Saccharothrix espanaensis DSM 44229: one gene and its partner. The protein of the gene in region 2 interacts with the protein of the main gene of each other region in a pairwise test. Links are inferred from orthologs where the notes say so. Each region holds a gene or a part of one and is shown on either strand. Other genes may lie near its edges. The genes, in order: BN6_RS01295 and clpS.

The links.
Region 1: the proteins of clpS (region 2) and BN6_RS01295 interact in binary tests that used the Escherichia coli proteins (3 or more experiments, as listed by UniProt). The link is inferred for Saccharothrix espanaensis DSM 44229 from one-to-one orthologs.

Annotation. Positions count from the first base shown.
Region 1 is NC_019673.1:264,833-272,457, reverse strand. What follows is about bases 1,736-4,696. They hold BN6_RS01295 (Dps family protein), read right to left. Parts: upstream 3,480-4,696; coding sequence 2,991-3,479; downstream 1,736-2,990. Other genes in these bases: BN6_RS01280 (alpha/beta hydrolase), read left to right, coding at 4,679-4,696; BN6_RS01285 (NADPH-dependent FMN reductase), read right to left, coding at 4,042-4,602; BN6_RS01290 (organic hydroperoxide resistance protein), read right to left, coding at 3,496-3,921; BN6_RS01300 (prolyl oligopeptidase family serine peptidase), read left to right, coding at 1,736-2,925. Outside these bases: BN6_RS01310 (hypothetical protein), read left to right, coding at 6-227; BN6_RS01305 (class I SAM-dependent methyltransferase), read left to right, coding at 302-1,120; more of BN6_RS01300, read left to right, coding at 1,117-1,735; more of BN6_RS01280, read left to right, coding at 4,697-5,746; BN6_RS01275 (catalase), read right to left, coding at 5,864-7,312; BN6_RS01270 (Fur family transcriptional regulator), read right to left, coding at 7,343-7,625.
Region 2 is NC_019673.1:1,222,634-1,229,970, forward strand. What follows is about bases 1,984-4,656. They hold clpS (ATP-dependent Clp protease adapter ClpS), read left to right. Parts: upstream 1,984-3,006; coding sequence 3,007-3,306; downstream 3,307-4,656. Other genes in these bases: BN6_RS05705 (nicotinate phosphoribosyltransferase), read right to left, coding at 1,984-2,916; BN6_RS05715 (DUF2017 domain-containing protein), read left to right, coding at 3,303-3,860; BN6_RS05720 (P1 family peptidase), read left to right, coding at 3,860-4,432; BN6_RS05725 (Mov34/MPN/PAD-1 family protein), read left to right, coding at 4,551-4,656. Outside these bases: wecB (non-hydrolyzing UDP-N-acetylglucosamine 2-epimerase), read left to right, coding at 1-87; BN6_RS05695 (hypothetical protein), read left to right, coding at 219-875; BN6_RS05700 (isochorismatase family protein), read right to left, coding at 1,054-1,623; more of BN6_RS05705, read right to left, coding at 1,642-1,983; more of BN6_RS05725, read left to right, coding at 4,657-5,006; BN6_RS05730 (MoaD/ThiS family protein), read left to right, coding at 5,061-5,333; BN6_RS05735 (PLP-dependent cysteine synthase family protein), read left to right, coding at 5,337-6,287; BN6_RS05740 (polysaccharide deacetylase family protein), read right to left, coding at 6,565-7,212. UniProt on the Escherichia coli protein: Involved in the modulation of the specificity of the ClpAP-mediated ATP-dependent protein degradation.

The DNA of each region.
Region 1 (7,625 bases), 960 kb from region 2 along the record:
CGAACATGAGCATCGTCTCCGCGATGAAACCCACCACCGGCAGCTGGCTCCACCTCGTCGCCTGGGGCATGGTCGTCGCCGGGGTGGCGGGTGTGCTGGCGGTCCTCGCCTCCCCTGCGACCGGCGTCCTCACCGGGCTGGCGCTGGCCGTCATCGGGCTCGTCGTGAACGCCTTCGCGAAGGCGTCGCGCAAGATGGACCAGATCTTCTCCGAAGAGCTCGACTAGCAACAGGCCGACAGGGGACAGGCCCATCGGCTCCCCTCTGCCACCCCACCTCCGCGAACCGGCACCATCAGGGGATGGCAGACGACGAAGCGGCGCGCGCTGAACGCCGCCGCCGGATTTACGGCCCGGACGACCTGGCCGAGCGACCGGCGTTCGCCGGCGGGTTCATCAACTTCGGCTACTGGGCGGGCATTCCGCTGGACGGTGAGCTCACCGTCGACCAGCGCATCGCGTCCCAGCGGGCCCTGTACGACCTCGTCCTGGACAGCCTCACCATCACACCCGACGACCGCGTGCTGGAGGTCGGCTGCGGTCGCGGCCGAGGCGCGCGGGAAGTGCTCGTCCGCGCACCGCGCAGTCTCGACGGCCTCGACCTGGTCCCGGAACAGGTGGCCCGCGCCCAGCGGAGCACGCCCGAGGCCACGTTCACCCTCGGCTCGGCGTCGTACATCCCGTTCCCCGACAACACCTTCGACCGCCTGCTGTCCGTCGAGGCCGCCCAGCACTTCGAGGACCTGACGGCGTTCGCGCACGAGTCCGCGCGGGTGCTCGCGCCCGGCGGCCGGTTGGCCGTGACCACGTTCTTCGCCCGCCACGACGACGCGGGCCCGGCGCTCGCGGAGCTGCTGGACACCTTCGCCACCGGCCTCGACCTGGCCCACCCGATCGACCGGTTCACCGCCGACCTGCGTGCCGCCGGTTTCGCCGACGTGCGCGCGGACCGCATCGGCGAGCACGTCTGGGCGGGCCTGGACCGGTGGCTCGCGCTCGGCGACCACCCGGACCGCTGGGACCGCCGGTGGATCCGGGCCGCCGAGCGCGGCCTGCTGGACTACTACCTGGTCACCGCGAACCTGCCCGCCGCGCCGCAGCCGGCAGGATCGGGGACGTGACGACGCACCCGACCGCCGAGATCCCCGACCCGCTGTTCGACGACGCCGACGCCGAGGCCCGCTGGCGGGACCGGTTCACCGCGCCCCGGGTCAGCCTGCCCGGCTGGGCCGACGACGCCCCCGACCGCAGCCTCTACGTGTCGAACTCCAGCGGTGTCTGGGAGATCTACGCCTGGGACCGGGCCGCGGACACCCACCGCAAGGTCACCGACCGCCCGAACGGCACGTCGCACGCCGCGCTCAGCCCGGACGGCGAGACCATCTGGTGGTTCGCCGACAGCGACGGCGACGAGTTCGGCGTGTGGGTCAGCGAGCCGTTCCACGCCGGCGGGGAGCCGAAGCCCGCTGTCGAGGGCGTGCCGGCCGGCTACCCGGCGGGCCTGGAGATCGGGCACGGGCTGGTCGCGGTCGGCACCTCCACCGACGACGGCACCACCGTCTACGTGGCGCGCGACGGCGGCCCGGCCGAGGTGGTCTACTCGCACGAGAACGACGGCGGCATCGCCGCGCTGTCCAAGGACGAGACGCTGCTCGCGCTCGCGCACTCCGAGCACGGCGACAACCGGCACACCGCGCTGCGCGTGGTCACGCCGACCGGCGAGACGGTCGTGGAGAAGTGGGACGGCCCCGGCAAGGGCTTGGACGCCATCGCGTTCAGCCCGGTGCCCGGCGACAACCGGCTGCTGGTGCTGCACGAGCGCCGGGGCCGCGAGGAACTGCTGATCTGGGACGTCGCCGCCGACACCGAGACCGAGATCGCGATCGACCTGCCCGGCGAGATCAGCGCCGACTGGTTCGAGGACGCCCGGTCGCTCTTGGTCGTGCACACCTTCCAGGCCCGCAACACGTTGCACCGCTACGACCTCACCACCGGCATTCTGTCCGCTTTGGACACTCCACACGGGACGGTCGGCTCGGCGTCCGCGCGCCCGGACGGCTCGGTCGAGTTCTCCTGGTCCTCGGGCGCGCAGCCGGGCGTGGTGCGGGTGCTCGACGTGGACGGCGACGAGCGCGTGCTGCTCGCGCCGCAGGGGCACAAGGCGGCCCCGTCGGTCGACCTCCAGGACGTGTTCGTCGGTGACGTGCACGCGCTGGTGGCCCGTCCCGAGGGCGCGCCGGACGGCCCGCTGCCCACGGTGTTCAGCCTGCACGGCGGCCCGCACTCGGCCGACGAGGACCGGTTCTCCGCCTACCGCGCGGTGTGGCTGGACGCCGGGTACGCCGTGGTGCACGTCAACTACCGCGGCTCCACCGGCTACGGCTCGGCGTGGCGGGACGCGATCGAGGGCCGGCCGGGGCTCACGGAGCTGGAGGACGTGGCCGCGGTGCACGACTGGGCCGTGTCCTCCGGGTTCGCCGACCCGGCGAGGTGCGTGGTCAACGGGGCGTCGTGGGGCGGCTACCTGACCCTGCTGGCGCTGGGCACGCAGCCGGAGCGCTGGGCGGCGGGCGTCGCGGGCGTGCCGGTGGCGGACTACCTGGCGGCCTACGAGGACGAGATGGAGCCGCTGCGCGCGTTCGACCGGGCGCTGTTCGGCGGGTCGCCGCAGGACGTGCCGGACCGGTACCGCGAGTGCTCGCCGCTGACCTACGTGGACGCGGTGAGCGCGCCGGTGCTGGTGCTGGCGGGCGAGAACGACCCGCGCTGCCCGATCCGGCAGATCGACAACTACCTGGACCGGCTGGCGGCGCGCGGCGCGGCCTACGAGGTCTACCGGTACGACGCCGGGCACGGGTCGCTGGTCGTCGCGGAGACGATCCGGCAGACCGCGGCGGAGGTCGCGTTCGTCCGGAAGGTGCTCTAGCCCGGCCGGACGTCCGCCGGAAGGCGGGTCGGGTCCGCGCGCGAGCCGCGCGCGGACCCGACCGGTCAGGCCTGCTGGGCCTGCCACATCCAGTGGGCCTGTTCGAGCTGCTTGGTGATCTCGATCAGCAGGTCCTGGGTGACCAGGTCGGACTTGTCGGTCTCGTCGATCCGGCCGCGCAGCCGCTCGACCAGCTTGGCCAGGGCGGTGACCACGGCGGCCACCACGTCGTCCTCCTTGAGCCAGTTCTCCGGGAACTCCGGGATGCCCGAGGACGCGGCCACGGTCTTGGCCTTGCCGTTGGGCGAGATGCCCAGCGCGGAGGCCCGTTCGGCCACCTCGTCGGTGTAGGTCCGGGCCGTGGTGACCAGTTCGTCGAGCTGGAGGTGGACGCTGCGGAAGTTCTTGCCGACCACGTTCCAGTGCGCCTGCTTCGCGACCAGGGACAGGTCGATCAGGTCGACCAGCGTCGCCTGGAGCACCGCTCCGACCGACTTCTTGTGGTCGTCGGACAGCGGGCTGGTGATCGGGGACTTGGCCGGGGACTTGGCCATGGTGCTAGCGCCTCCTTCACACGGTGGCGGTGAGAGCCACCTCGATGTTTCCACGCGTGGCGTTGGAGTACGGGCAGACCTGGTGGGCCTGGGCGACGAGGTCGTCGGCCACCGCCTGCTCCACTCCGGGCAGGTGCGCGTGCAGGGCGACGGTGAGCTGGTAGCCGCCCTCGCCGTTCGGGCCGATGCCGACCTTCGCGGTGACCTCGGTCGAGGTCAGGGCGAGCTTCGCCCGGCGGGCGACGACCTGGAGCGCGCTGTGGAAGCACGCCGCGTACCCGGCCGCGAAGAGCTGCTCCGGGTTCGTCTTGTCGCCACCGGGACCACCCAGCTCGGTCGGCGTGACGAGTTGCTCGTCGAGCACGCCGTCCGAGGAGCGGACCTCGCCGTCGCGGCCGTCGCCGACCGCGGTCGCCTCCGCCGTGTAGAGCACCTGCATCAACGTTCTCCTTCGAGCTGGTGGTTCGGGGTTCCTCTCCCCCTCGACACCCGGTTCGCACCGGACCGCACCGCGTGGCGCGGCAGCTCACGCCGGTCCAGGCGTACCCGCCCAGTAGAACCGTCAACCGGCTTGTGACACGGCGAACTCCGCCACCTGTCGCCCGATCGTGCGCAAAGTGTCCGCGACCGTGGGATCCGAGCAGCCCCCTTCGAGGTCGAACTCGACCTCGCGGGAGTTGATCGCCGAGCCGAGCGGGGTGGGCCAGCCGCGCAGCGCGTGCACGATCGAGCGCAGGGCGGTCAGCGTGGTGACCGACGCCTGCCAGCCGCGCGCGGCGGCCACGCAGCCCACCGCCCGCCCGTCGAGGTAGACCCGCGGGTCCTCGCGCAGGTCCTCGACGTAGTCCAGGGCGTTCTTGACCAGGCCGGAGACCGTGCCGTGGTAGCCGGGCGAGACGAGCACGACGCCGTCGGCCTGGCGCAGCGCCTCGACCAGCCGGCGGGCGTTGTCCGGGCGGTCGGCCACGGCGGGGTCGTAGAACGGCAGCACCAGGTCCGGTCCGACGACCTCGATGACCTTGGCGCCCGCGTCCGCCGCGCCGGACAGCGCGATCCGCAGCGCGCGTTCGGACTGCGAGTTCGGGCGCAGCGAACCGCCGATACCCACCACCGTGACCGTCATGCCCCGATCCTGCCACCTCCACCTAGCTGGAGGTCCAACCTGGTCGGGGGGTGTACTGGCGAGTAACGTGCGTCTCATGTCGAAGCTCGCCGAGTCGTTGCCCCCCGGCGTCCTGGCCGGTGCCCTGCGCTTCGCGTTCGGCCTCCCCGGGCCGCTGCGCAAGCTGATCACCGGCCCGCCGATCACCCTCGACGGCCAGCGCCTGCACCCCGAGGCGCACCTGCTGCTGCGCCTGCAGCAGCTCAGCGGCGAGGACTGGCAGACCACCACCCCGGCGGCCAACCGGGCGGCCCTGACCAGGAGCAACTTCCTGGTGTCCGGCCCGGTGATCGAGGGCGTGACGGTCCGCGCGGTGTCCATGGACGGCGTCGGCGGCCGCTTCTACACCCCGCACGGCCTGGCCGAGGGCTCGCCGCTGCTGGTCTTCTACCACGGTGGCGGCTGGGTCAGCGGCGACCTCGACAGCCACGACAACCTGTGCCGGTTCCTGGCCGTCGAGGCGGGCGTGCGGGTGCTGGCCGCGGACTACCGGCTGGCCCCCGAGCACCCGTTCCCGGCCGCCGCCGACGACGCGCGCACCGCGTACGAGTGGGCTGTGGCGAACGCTTCGGAACTGCGCATCGACCCGGCCCGGATCGCGGTCGGCGGAGACAGCGCGGGCGGCAACCTGGCCGCCGTGACCGCACTGCACGCCGACGCCGTCAAACCGGTGTTCCTGCTGCTGTTCTACCCGGCGGTGGACGCGACCGTGCGCCGGCGCTCGCGGGAGATCTTCGGCGAGGGCTTCTTCCTGACCGACCGGAAGATGGACTGGTTCCTGGACCACTACGCGCCGTCCCGCTCGGCGCACGCCGACCCCAGGCTCTCCGTGCTGCTCGCCGACGACCTCAGCGGCCTGCCGCCCACCTACCTGGCGACCGCCGGGTTCGACCCGTTGCGCGACGAGGGCGAGGCGTTCGCCGAGAAGCTCGCCGACCAAGGGGTCCCGGTGGTGCTGCGGCGCTACGAGGGGCTGTTCCACGGGTACGCCAACATCCTCGGGGTGGGCGGCGTGTTCCGGGAAGCCGTGGCGGAGGCCGTGGGCGCGCTGCGCACCGGGCTGGCGCTGGCCAACGCGCGCAAGGGCGTGACCGAGACGGCGTGACGTGACGGCCCGTCCCGCCGCGCGGGACGGCCCGTCCGGACAGCGGGAGGGTCACAGCGGGAGGGTCCGGACAGCGCGAACGGGGAGGAGCCGCAGCCCCTCCCCGCCGGCACTACGTCACTTGCCGAAGGCGGCGGCGATCTTGTCGCCGGTCTCCTTGTCGATGCTGCGCCAGTACGCGAAGACGCGCTCCAGCACCGGGGCGGACACGCCGTTGCCCGCGTGGCTGATCACGGTCTGCACCAGGCGTTCGCGCTGGGCGTCGTCCATGACCTCGCGGATCAGCGTGCCGGCCTGGCCGAAGTCGTCGTCCTCGGCGTGCAGCGTGTACGCCGCGCGCACGACCTCGTCCTGGACGCCGTAGGCCGAGGTGGTCTCACCGGCCGTCACGGCGCTCGCGTGCGGGCCGCCGTAGGAGTTCGGGGCGTAGACCGGGTCGGACGCGTTGGTGTAGCGCATCGCGCCGTCCTTCGCGTACGAGTTCACCGGGGACTTCGGCCGGTTCACCGGCAGCTGCGCGTAGTTCGCGCCGATCCGGTACCGGTGGGCGTCCGGGTAGGAGAAGATGCGGCCGATCAGCATCTTGTCCGGGGACGTGCCGATGCCGGGCACCAGGTTGGTGGGCTCGAACGCGGCCTGCTCGATCTCGGCGAAGTAGTCCGCCGGGTTCCGGTCGAGGACCAGCTTGCCGACCGTGATCAGCGGGTAGTCCGCGTGCGGCCACACCTTGGTCAGGTCGAACGGGTTGAAGCGGTAGTCCTTCGCGTCCTCGTACGGCATGACCTGGACCTTGAGCGTCCACGACGGGAACTCGCCGCGCTCGATGGCGTGCCACAGGTCGGCGCGGTGCGCGTCGGCGTCCTCGCCGGCGATCCGGGCGGCCTCGTCCGAGGTCAGGGTCTCGATGCCCTGGTCGGTCTTGAAGTGGTACTTCACCCAGAACTTCTCGCCCGCCGCGTTCTCCCACAGGTAGGTGTGCGAGCCGTAGCCGTTCTGGTGCCGCCAGGTCTTCGGGATGCCCCGGTCGCCCATCAGCCACGTCACCTGGTGCGCGGTCTGCGGCTGCAACGTCCAGAAGTCCCACTGCATGTCGTGGTCGCGGCGGCCGGTGTCGGCGCGGCGCTTCTGGGAGCGGATGAAGTCCGGGAACTTGATCGGGTCGCGCAGGAAGAACACCGGGGTGTTGTTGCCGACCAGGTCGTAGTTGCCCTCGGAGGTGTAGAACTTCAGCGCGAACCCGCGCGGGTCGCGCCAGGTGTCGGGCGAGCCGAGCTCGCCGGCGACGGTCGAGAAGCGCAGCAGCGTCTCGGTCTTCGCGCCCGGCTGGAACAGCGCGGCCTTGGTGAAGCGGCTGACGTCCTCGGTGGTCTCGAAGTGGCCGAAGGCGCCGCCGCCCTTGGCGTGCACGACCCGCTCGGGCACGCGCTCGCGGTTGAACTGGGCGTTCTTCTCGATCAGGTAGTGATCCTGGAGCAGGATCGGGCCGTTCGCGCCCAGCGTCAGCGAGTGGTCGTCGCTGGCGACCGGGATGCCTGCGTTGTTGGTCGTGTGACGCGCTTGGGTCACGCTCTAGCTCCTTCTGTGGGGGTGCGGCAGTCAGGTGGCCGGACGGCAGTCCGGGCACGAACCCCAGAACAGGACCTCCGCCTCGTCCACGGCGAAGCCGACCGTGTCCGAGGGCTCCAGGCAGGGCGCGGCACCGTGGACGCAGTCGACGTCCTCGGTCCGTCCGCACTGCCTGCACACGAGGTGGTGGTGGTTGTCACCGATCCGCGTCTCGTAGCGCGCCGGGTGACCGGCGGGCTCGATGCGGCGCAGCAGGCCGGCTCGTGAGCACGCGTTGAGCACGTCGTAGACGGCCTGCGTGGACACCGTCCCC
Region 2 (7,337 bases):
GCCGCGATCCGGGTGCGCGGCGCGCTGGAACGGCTGGTGGGCTCGCCCGCGCTCCTCGCGCCGCTCCCGGTGCGCGCCCGCCGGTGATGGCGCAGCGTGACCGCTCACTCGATCAGGTACTCAATTTCGCCCCGAGGGTGACATGTCGCAAGGCGGGGCAGCGCACGTCCCGTGCCGATCGATCATTCCGTGGGAACGCAATTCGAGAAGGGCACCCCATGAACCACATCCTCGCGCGCCGAGCCGGGGCGGTGGCCGCTGCGCTGGCGCTCTGCCTGGTCGGCGCGCCCGCCCAGGCGGCCACCCCGCCGGGCGTCGCGTCCGCCGGTTCGGCCGACTTCACGCGGGCGGGACGGCACGTCGTCGTGCCCGCGCTCGCGCCGTGCTCGGTCGGCGGGCCCACCACCGCCTCGTCGAGCGCGGTCGCCGAGGCGGGCATCCGGTTCGGCGCGGGCAGCTCCACCTGCACCACCACGGTGATCGACGCGCAGAACAACACCACCGAGACCAGGTCCTCCGCCCAGGGCGTCGACTTCGAGCTCTCGGCGCTGACGACCGCGGGCGGCGCGCGGCTCAAGGTCGGCCGCTGGCAGGTCTCCTGCACCGGCCGGGAGGACGGCACCGCGGCCGGCTGGGAGCTGGAGGGCCTCAGCGGGTTCCCGGGGCTGCCCAAGGACATCCCGGCGAACTACCGCTACGAGGTGAAGGGCTCGACCGGCGTGGTGCTGGCCGAGATCACCTTCAGCGAGGTCCTGCTGCCCGAGCCGAACGACGGCAGCCTGACCATGAACCTCATGCACCTGCGCTTCGCCGAGGCGTCCGGCGCCACCGGTGACGTCGTGGTCGGCGCGGCCTCCTGCTCACCGACCCCGTGACCCCGTCCCGGCCCCGCCCGTCGCGGCGGGGCCGGGTGTCCCGTCAGCCGGTCTGCGAGGCCGGTTCGTTCGGCCGGTTCGTTCGGCCGGTTCGTCCGGCCCGTTCGTGGGGCTGGGTGTCGGTTCGGCCGGTCTGCGGGGGCCGGGTCGGCGTGTGGCGCACCAGGCGGGGAGTGGGTCAGCCGACGTGCGGCGCGCCCTCCAGGGTGACGCCCGCCTCGCGCAGCCGGTCCAGCGCGGTGTCGACGGTCGCCCGCGCGACACCCGCCGTGAGGCCGAGCAGGACCGTGGTGGCGAAGCCCGCCGACGCGGCGTCGAGCGCGGTGGCCCGGACGCAGTGGTCGGTGGCGATCCCCACCACGTCCACCTGCTCCACCCCGCGCCGCCGCAACCAGTCCGTCAACGACTCGCCGCCGCCCGACGCGCCCTCGAAGCCCGAGTACGCCGCCGCGTAGGCACCCTTGGAGAACACCGCCTCCACCGGGGTCACGTCGAACTCCGGGTGGAACGACGCCCCGGCCGTGCCGGCCACGCAGTGCACCGGCCACGAGTCCACGAAGTCCGGCGTCGCACTGAAGTGGTCGCCCGGGTCCACGTGGTAGTCCCGGGTCGCCACGACGTGGTCGTAGCCGCCCGCCGCGACGTGCGACGAGATCGCCGCCGCCACCGCCGCGCCGCCCGGCACCGCGAGCGATCCGCCCTCGCAGAAGTCGTTCTGGACGTCCACCACGATCAGCGCCCTGGTCATGCGCACACCTCCTGCAACCTAGAGGAACGTCGTCGGGATCGCGGGCTCGCCGCGGGACAGCTTCAGGCCCTCCCACGGCACGGTGACCAGCGCGGCGCGCAGCCGTTCCCGGCTCTCCGCCAAGGTGTCCAACCCGTCGGCGCGCTGCCCGTCGCGCACCAGCGGCACCGGCAGCAGCCGGTCGTCGGGGCCCAGCTCGGGCGTCTGGGCGTTGGGGAACACGACCTCTTCCAACGCCGTCCCGGTGTCCTTGTGCCGCCGCAGCGCGTTCTTGCGCCCGCCGCGGGACTCCTTGTGGGAACTGCGCTTCGCGACCGGCCGGCCGGCCACCTCGACCAGCTTGTAGACCATGCCCGCGGTCGGCGCGCCGGACCCGGTGACGACCGACGTGCCGACGCCGTACGCGTCCACGGGCTCGGCGCGCAGCGCGGCGATCGAGTACTCGTCCAGGTCGCCGGACACGACGATCCGGGTGTTCTTCGCGCCCAGCGAGTCGAGCTGGTCGCGCGCCTGCCGGGCCAGCACGCCCAGGTCGCCGGAGTCGATCCGGACCGCGCCCAGCTCCGGCCCGGCCACCTCGACGGCGGTCTTGATGCCCGCGGTGATGTCGTAGGTGTCCACCAGCAGTGTGGTGCCCGCGCCCAGGGCGTCCACCTGCGCCTGGAAGGCCTCTTCCTCGCTGTCGTGCAGCAGGGTGAACGCGTGCGCGCAGGTCCCGGCGGTCGGGATGCCGTGCCGCCGGGCGGCCTCCAGGTTCGAGGTCGCGGTGAAGCCCGCCAGGTACGCGGCGCGCGCCGACGCGACGGCGGCGTCCTCGTGCGTGCGGCGCGACCCCATCTCGATCATCCGCCGGCCGTTGGCGGCACCGACCATGCGGGCCGCGGCGGACGCGATCGCGCTGTCGTGGTTGAGGATCGACAGGGCCAGCGTCTCCAGCACCACGCCCACGCCGAACGAGGCCCGCACGGACAGGATCGGCGAACCCGGGAAGTACAGCTCGCCCTCCGGGTACCCGTCGACGTCGCCGGTGAACCGGTAGTCCGCGAGCCACGAGAGCGTGGCGTCGTCCACCACGTTCGTCCGCTCCAGCAGCTCCAGCTCCGCCTCGCCGAACCGGAACGCCTCGATCGCGTCCAGCAGCCTGCCGGTGCCCGCCACCACGCCGTAGCGCCTGCCCTCGGGCAGCCTGCGGGCGAACACCTCGAACACGCACGGACGGTCCGCGGTGCCGTCGCGCAACGCCGCGGCGAGCATCGTCAACTCGTAGTGGTCCGTGAACAGCGACGTCGACATGAGGTCAAAGCCTAGGCTCGACGGGGCCGTTGCCGCAGGAGGTGGACCTATGGGCTCCGCCACGCAGGGGAACATGACACCATTGGCGGTATGACCACGCCCGTCGAGCATGAGCGGACGCAGGTTGACCCGGCGCCCGAGGAGGTCCGCACCGAGGACCGCCCTTGGCAGACGCTGGTCTGGAACGACCCGGTGAACCTGATGTCCTACGTGACGTACGTGTTCCAGAAGCTGTTCGGCTACAGCCGCGACCACGCGACGAAGCTGATGCTGGACGTCCACCACAAGGGCCGGGCGATCGTGTCGTCCGGGTCCAAGGACAAGATGGAGGCCGACGTGGCTAAACTGCACGCGGCCGGGCTCTGGGCGACCATGCAGCGTTCGTCGTGAAGAAGTGGACCCGCTCCGGCGACGTCGTGCTGGGTCGGTTCGACCGGCAGGAGGCCGCGGTCGTGCGCGGCCTGGTCAGCCAGATCCAGGACATGCTGCTGGCCCGCGCCGAAGAGGCCCCGCAGGACGAGCTGGCCGAGCTGACCGGGATCAGGACCGGTTCCTCGACCCCGCCGGACGACCCGATCCTGGGCCGGCTGCTGCCCGACTTCCACCGGCTCGACCCGGACGCGCCCGACCCGTCCGAGGTCGACTCGGCCAACGCCCTGCGCTCGCTGCACGAACCCGAGCTGCTCGACCACAAGAGCGGGGTCGCCGCGGTGGTGCTGGAGACGTGCCCGCCCGACGGCGGCGAGGTGCGGCTGCGGCTGGAGCAGGCCGAGGCGTGGCTCTCGGCGCTCAACGACGTGCGGCTGGCCCTGGGCACGGCGCTGGACGTGCAGGACGACATGCCCGACGAACTGCCGTCGGACGACCCGAGGTCGCCGCACCTGGGCGTCTACCACTGGCTGACCTGGGTGCAGGAGACCCTGGTCGAAGCCGTGATGGACTGATGCCCGCCGGCCTGCTGCTCGGTCGCGGGCCCGGGGTGGCGGTGCTGCTCGCGCCCGAGGGGGCGGTGGCCGGCGTCGACGTCCGGGGCGCGCCGTGGGGGACCCGCGAGCTGGACCTGCTCGACCCGTCCACCCTGGTCCAGCGGGTGCACGCGGTCGTGCTGGCCGACGGCCCGGCGTCGGTCGGCGGCGTGGTCCGGTGGCTGGCGGAGCGGCACTTCGGGTTCCCGGTGGGACGTGCCCCGCACGAGGTGGTGCCGATCGTGCCCGCCGCCGCAGTGGGCCGTAACCCGGATGACCTGGGTTTTTCGGCGTGCGAGGCGGCGGGGCCGGTGGAGCCGGGCGCGCTCGTGGTGGTGGGGGAGACCGTCGCGGCGTTGGTCGTGGTCGACGCCGAGTTGGACAAGGCCGCGTGCCGCCGGGTCGCGATGTCCGCCCACGACGGTCTGGTCCGCGCCGGGCTGCACCTGCCCGCGACGGTGTTCGCCGTGGCCACCGGGGTCCCGACCGGCACGAGCCTCAACGACCTGTGCGCCGTGGCCGCCGACCAGGTGGCCGAGGGTGCCCGCTGACCTGCCCGATCGCAGGTGGTCGCACTGCCGCCGGCCGGTCGGGCCGCGCCCCGACCACGGGTGCAAGTGCGGGTTCTCACACACCGGGACGACTTCCGCCACCACGTAGGATGAGGGCGTGCTGGTGATTCGCCGTGACCTCGTCGACGCGATGGTGGCGCACGCCCGTCGCGACCACCCCGACGAGGCGTGCGGGATCATCGCGGGCCCCGAGGGCTCCGACCGCCCCGAGCGGTTCATCGCGATGGACAACGCCGAGCGCTCGCCGACGTTCTACCGGTTCGACTCGGCCGAGCAGCTCCGGGTGTGGCGCGAGATGGACCGCGCGGACGAGGTGCCGGTGGTCGTCTACCACTCGCACACCGCCACCGAGGCGTACCCCTCGCGCACGGACGTCTCCTACGCCAGCGAGCCCGACGCCCACTACGTCCTGGTGTCCACCAAGGACCCGGAGCAGCACGAGCTGCGCTCCTACCGGATCGTGGACGGCGTCGTGACCGAAGAACCGGTCGAGGTCGTCGAGTCGTACATGTTCGCGCACAACGGCGCGGACGACACGCCCGACTGCCGCTGAAGCGCCGTCGCCCGCCACATCTCCCGATATCCGGCTCCTCTCGGAGGTTCCAGCATGTCCGTCACCGTCTCCATCCCCACGATCCTGCGCACGCACACCGCTGGGCAGAAGTCCGTGGAGGCCGCGGGTACCACGCTCGCGCAGGTCATCGACGACCTGGAGGCCAACCACGGTGGCTTGAAGGCGCGCCTGGTCAAGGAAGGCGCGCTGCACCGCTTCGTCAACGTCTACGTCAACGACGAGGACGTCCGCTTCGCGGGCGGGCTCGAAGCGGCGGTCAAGGACGGCGACACGGTCACGATCCTCCCGGCCGTCGCGGGCGGCTGAGCCATGGCTCGGTACGAGTCGCTGCTGGACGCGGTCGGCGGCACGCCCCTGGTGGGCCTGCCCCGGCTGTCGCCCTCGAAGGACGTCCGGCTGTGGGCGAAGCTGGAGGACCGCAACCCGACCGGCTCCATCAAGGACCGCCCGGTCCTGATGATGATCGAGGAGGCCGAGCGGTCCGGGCGGCTCACCCCCGGCTGCACCATCCTCGAACCGACCTCGGGCAACACCGGCATCGCGCTGGCGATGGCCGCCAAGCTCAAGGGCTACGGCCTGGTGTGCGTGATGCCGGAGAACACCTCGACCGAGCGCAAGCAGCTCCTCCAGGCCTACGGCGCGCGGATCGTGTTCTCGCCCGCCGCCGGCGGCTCCAACCAGGCGGTGGCGCGGGCCAAGGAACTGGCCGCGCAGAACCCCGACTGGGTGATGCTCTACCAGTACGGCAACCCGGCGAACGCAGGCGCGCACTACCACGGCACCGGCCCTGAGATCCTCAAGGACCTGCCGACCATCACGCACTTCGTGGCCGGCCTGGGCACCACCGGCACGCTCGTCGGCGTCGGCCGCTACCTGCGCGAGCAGAAGCCCGGCGTGCAGATCATCGCCGCCGAACCGCGCTACGGCGAGCTGGTCTACGGCCTGCGCAACCTCGACGAGGGCTTCGTGCCCGAGCTGTACGACGCGGAAGTACTCACCGGCCGCTACTCGGTCGGCTCGTACGACGCGCTGCGCCGCACCCGGCAACTGCTGGAGGTGGAGGGCATCTTCGCGGGCATCTCCACCGGCGCGATCCTGCACGCCGCGCTGGCCGCCGCCGAGAAGGCCGTGATCAAGGGCGAATCGGCCGACGTGGCGTTCGTGGTCGCCGACGCGGGGTGGAAGTACCTGTCTACTGGGGCTTATGCGGGGACGCTGGACGAGGCGGCCCAAAGACTTGATGGTCACCTCTGGGCTTGAGGGAGGTGTTGGATTGCCGCGACTCCGTCGCGGCGGGCTCGGCCGCCTGGAAGTCGGCTCATCGCACCGTTTTCAGCCCGATCGGTAAAGCGTGATCGGGCTGAAAACGGTGCGACAAGCCGACGCGGCCTCGCGTGGTGGTCCCGTTTGGAGGATGGGTGACTACGAACGGGCCGGGGGGGACGAAAAACGGGGCCGGGGGACTGAAAGCTGGCCGGGGGGCTAAAAGCTTGCTTGGGGCTGAAAGGCTTGCTGGGTCCTGAAAGCTTGCTTGGGGTTAGGGGGCTGCTACTCGGCCCTTGGGGGTGATCTTGCCTGGGCAGAGGTGCTTGGCTTTGAGGCCCTTGACGATCTGGGGGACCGCGTCGACGGTGGTCTGGTAGCCGTCGTGCATCAGGATGATGTCGCCGGACTTCGCGGCGGTGGCGGAGCGGACGATCGCCTCGGTCGGCACGCCGCTCCAGTCGACGGTGTCGACGGTCCACAGCACTTCGGTCAGGCCCTGGCGGCGTGCTTCGGCGCGCACGGCGTCGTTCGTGTCGCCGTAGGGCGGGCGGAACAGGGTCGGCGTGCGTCCGGTGGCTTCGCGCAGCACGTCCTGGGTCCGGGAGAGTTCCGCGGTCAGCTCGGTCGGCGGGAGGGTGGTCAGGGCGGGGTGCGACCAGGAGTGGTTGCCCAGCCAGTGGCCCGCCCGCACGGTCTCGCGCACCAGGTCCGGCCGCTCCTCGGCGCGCGCCCCGACGTCGAAGAACGTCGCCCTGGCGCGGGCGGCTTTCAGCGCGGCCAGCAGCGGGCGGACGAAACCGGGGTTGGGGCCGTCGTCGTAGGTGAGCGCCACGTACCCGGAACAGCCGGGTGCGGCATTCGCCGGAACGACCGGTGCGACGAACAGCAGCGCGATCACCAAGAGGGTTCTCGACAGCATCCACTACTCCCTAGGGGACGGGCGGCCTGCGGTCCCACTATCGGTTCACCGGACGTGAGCCGACAACGGTTTCCCTTCGTTCTGCAACTTGCCGCTGTCGTGTTGGGCCGGATGAAAAGCCGTGG